One region of the Bombilactobacillus sp. ESL1197 genome, then DNA from elsewhere that is predicted to be linked to it. Evidence: riboswitches for the same ligand, from Rfam matches in the RefSeq annotation. Region 1 holds a riboswitch; the other holds the start of a gene.

Region 1 (2,210 bases):
CTAGTTGCTGCGGAGTAAGCATCCATAAAGGTTGTGGTAACGGTCGCGAAGATGATAATTAATAAAGCGATGATGCCCAAATTGGTTTGTGCTAGGGTTTGGTTAAAATTAGTTTGTCCAGATTTTAAAACGGCTAATAATCCTAGGACAAACATGGCACAGCTACCGAGAAAGTAACCCAGGACGCTCACTAAACTTTCCTTCACTGGCTGCTGTCCTTGATAGGTATAATCACCAATCAATGGTAGCCAAGATAAGACCATCGTCACGTTGAGTTCTACCGCACTGCCAAAACTGATCGGAGTGAGTTTTAGCTGCTGTGCATGAGGGAAAGAATGTGTCAGCAAAATTCCTGCTACTAAAAGCATCCCGATAGCTAAGAGAATAACTACTAAATTATTGATTCGAAAGAGCCATTGATGGTTCAATAATAGCCAAATAATAATTAATCCCGCTACAATTACTGCCATGACCACGGTATTATGATAATTAAATAACTTCTGTGCCAGACTATTTAAAGCCAATTGCGCATTGACTATCATCACTGCCGTCCAACCGAGTAACTGTAACGCATTCAAACCAGAGAAAATTTCAACTCCAGCCTTACCAAAGATACTTTGTGTGACGGCAATGGCTGGTTGTTGTTTAATTGCTGAAAGATAAGCTGCGGGTAATAAAAATAAAAAACAGCCAATCAAGTGCCCGATAATAATGGCACTAATACCCTTCCCCCATCCTAGGGGAGCCATTAAGGTTCCAGTAACAATTTCAGCAATTGAGATTGCTGTTCCCAGCCACAATAAAAATAAACTACTCAACTTTGTTTGTTGCATTTTGCACACACTTTCCGAATAAATACTTGGTTGTGGCAATAAAAAAGTATTCTTTTACGATTCAGCAACAATTTCGCAAAAAGAATACTTTCAATTGATCACAATTCCTACGTTTGTCTTAACAAAACAGGTTCGAAGGGTCTGATTTTCATCATTCTCAGCACAGATAGGCTCCCCTTTGCGATAATTATATGTTTACAGATGCTAGTTTATAACGTTTACATAAAAAGTACAACATTTAATTGATATGTATTTGGGCATGAAACCAATGTTGGAAAAAGAATAGATATCCGCAACTTGCTTATCCTGTGTGAAAATTAAGCAAGAAGCTTCTGCTATGTATTTTTTAACAAAGAACGTTACTTTAAATGTTAATAATTGGTTCACTGACTTTATTTGAATATTTAAATGGTGATAAAACTATATTTTTTAAATTATTATGCCTTATTATTTAATAATAGTATTTTTTGACCATATAGATCTACGTTTAAAAGAGCTTATATATATATATATATATATATTTGGAATCTAATTTCTACAGTAAGTAAAATACATTATAGTAATAAATACTAATTAACTAAACAAAATAATTTGTTATCAAAGCCTTATATATTTAAGATATATTATTATTTTTAATGATTAAAGAATTATTTCGATTTATAATAAAATAATCCATTTGATTAACTAATTGGTTTTAATAATTATAATTTGAAATGAAAATAATTTGTATTAATAAATAGTACTGATGTTTAATGATTAACATATTTAATACTTTCTTTAAAAATAAAAGGTAAACTTATAAGCATCTAAATAATTATTTATTTAGAGCCTTTTTTAACTTTGATAAGTATCAAACAATTTCAAAATTTAAATAACAACTAAAAATATGTTACGTGAAATTTAGATTATTAAACACTTAATCAGTTTTTTTACTGAACGTTGAACACGGTTATATATTTGGATGTATTTTTCACTTAATGTTAATGCAATAAAAATACTTTAGATAAATTTGAAAAATACTAAAGTTCAGTTTCTATAAAAAATTAGGCAAATGTATTTTGGGTATCAAAATGATACCCAAAGGTACAAGTCCTATGAGCAATAATTCTTTAATCATTAAAAATAATAATATATCTTAAATATATAAGGCTTTGATAACAAATTATTTTGTTTAGTTAATTAGTATTTATTACTATAATGTATTTTACTTACTGTAGAAATTAGATTCCAAATATATATATATATATATATATAAGCTCTTTTAAACGTAGATCTATATGGTCAAAAAATACTATTATTAAATAATAAGGCATAATAATTTAAAAAATATAGTTTTATCACCATTTAAATATTCAAATAAAGTCAGTGAACCAATTA
Region 2 (2,210 bases), on a different contig from region 1:
AACTTACCAGTTACCTATCTAATCAAGAATGCAACCAAAACCATTCCCGTGAACGCTCCCTTTTTTAAAGTCTTTTTTAATATTAAAGATTTACCTTACATTGCTGTTTTAGACGAGAACAACCATTTTTACGGAATTTTAACACATACTAAATTATTAAATATGTTATCTGAAGCCTGGAATATTAATACTGGTAGTTACGTCTTAACGGTAATTTCCTCGGGACAAAGCGGCGAATTAGCAGCTATGTCTTCAATTATTAGTCGCTATGCTAATATTGCTGGTTGCTTAACCTTGGATGCCCGCAAAACAGCTCTCGTACGGCGGAATTTATTTACGTTACAATCGGGACTGACACCAGCTACGCTAGCAAAAATTGTTCATGAACTAGAAGAAAACAACTTTCGCGTAGCCGAAATTGATGATTTGCAAAAGGGCACTATTTTAAACGAGCTCCCCCAAGCTTAAAGTCAATTGAAGAATTTTTTTAATACTAAAATGAGGCTCGGACAATTTTGGTCCGAGCCTCATTTTTTATTTTTTAACGAAATAACTTTTGGATCTTTTGAAAGGTAGATAATTTACCCAATTTAATTAATAATAAACAAGATACAATAGAACCCATAATGGCTGCGCCTAAAAAACGGGGCGTATAAACGAATAAATATAAGCCACTAGCTGATCCTGTGAACCAGGCCATTACTGGATAAGATAATAATGAACCAATAATGCCCGTACCAATTATTTCTCCCAGAGCAGCTGCCCACGAATGCGGCCAAACTTTGTAAAAGAATGCCGCTAAAAAAGCGCCAAAAACCGCTCCTGTTAAAGCTAATGGCGGAATACCTAAAAATAGCATCCGCATTAACCCACAAATCAAGGCCATCAACGTCGCAGCGAACGGATTCATTAATACCGCCGCAATGATATTGACAACACTCGACATGGGAGCCATGCCCTCGACTCTCAAAATTGGTGATAGGATAAAATCCAACGCAATCATTAATGCTATCACTGTTAATCTTTTGACCTGCAAACTTTGTTTCGTCATCACTGTTTCCTCCAACTATTGAATTAAAGTCGAAGGGGGTTCACAGCCTTAAAAACATCTTGAAGCCAAAATAAGTTCAAGAACTAATCAGCTTCAGCCAGATCTCAAAACAATTCCCTTATCTCAAGATCAGTTATCAACAATTAGCTGCCAGCTTATTTTGTGTCTATTCCTGCGCTAGTATTATCTAGATCAGGTTCACGAGTATGTTCTCAGCTATTTAGCACCCCGTAGACTTTCTAAAATTCATTATAGTAGCTTTTGTTGATTTAGGAACACCCAAATTTATTTTTGACTTAAATATAAATATTGAGCTCGCATTCCCGTAAAGGAACGCAATAATTTTTTAATTGGAACTTTCCGATCTTTTTTCTTGAGTGGGTCATTTACATAAAAATAATGTTGATCAATACCAGTCACAACTACCGAATGAATCAAAGGACTGACGGTCATTGTTCCTGAAGGCGTCTTCCATTTGAGCAAATCATTTTTGGTCACTGGTTGAAAATCTAACGTAGCCAAAATCCAAACTGGTTTCTCATGGTGTATCAAACGTTTTAAATCGGCTGGCTGTAAATTTTCGCCACTGTGAACCTGATATTTGTTACCGACAATTTGCCGACACAACTTACTAATTGGTTCCACGTAAACGCCCATAGCTGCATAACCATCTTTGATATTACCAACAAAACCCTTACGCGGATCACCATGGTGCGTCGCATCTACCAAAAAAGGCTGACGGTCAATCTGAGCTGCCAAGTCATTTTTAGTTTCGTGAAAACCATAGTATCGCAATAACATTGACAATGAAGTCACTTCACAGCCATTTTTTAAAGGATTATCCTCTAGTTGATTTTCGTAAGGTACATCTAATAAAACCTCTTGATGGTAAGTGAACGGATTATGCAGACCATCGGCGGCGATAAACAAATAATAACCTAGACCACCAACTAAGAAGATTGCTAAAAAGAATATGACGAACTTTGTAGTTTTTTTCATATAAATAATTATACTCAGATACTGGCTTTTTTGTACGATAATTATTAATTTCGCTAGTTAAAAAAAGTTAAAACAAAAAATGCCCACAAATTTTTAAAAATTTGCGAACATTTTTGTGAAGACTGCTTTCTCAAATGCTATTTAGTACTTCCACTTACAA

What was found. Region 1 has a riboswitch for thiamine pyrophosphate ahead of cytX (putative hydroxymethylpyrimidine transporter CytX). Riboswitches for the same ligand answer to the same signal wherever they lie in the genome.
Region 2: linked by a shared signal. The riboswitch ahead of thiW (energy coupling factor transporter S component ThiW) and the one ahead of cytX (putative hydroxymethylpyrimidine transporter CytX) in region 1 are both predicted to bind thiamine pyrophosphate.

The regions. Positions count from the first base shown of each region.
Region 1 covers NZ_JBYLTY010000002.1:368,800-371,009, reverse strand. The annotation lists gene cytX (putative hydroxymethylpyrimidine transporter CytX) at 1-833, opposite strand, end outside; TPP riboswitch at 921-1,021, opposite strand.
Region 2 covers NZ_JBYLTY010000001.1:581,927-584,136, reverse strand. The annotation lists gene cbpA (cyclic di-AMP binding protein CbpA) at 1-468, shown strand, start outside; gene thiW (energy coupling factor transporter S component ThiW) at 542-1,051, opposite strand; TPP riboswitch at 1,204-1,292, opposite strand; gene AC3B6B_RS02405 (C39 family peptidase) at 1,337-2,050, opposite strand.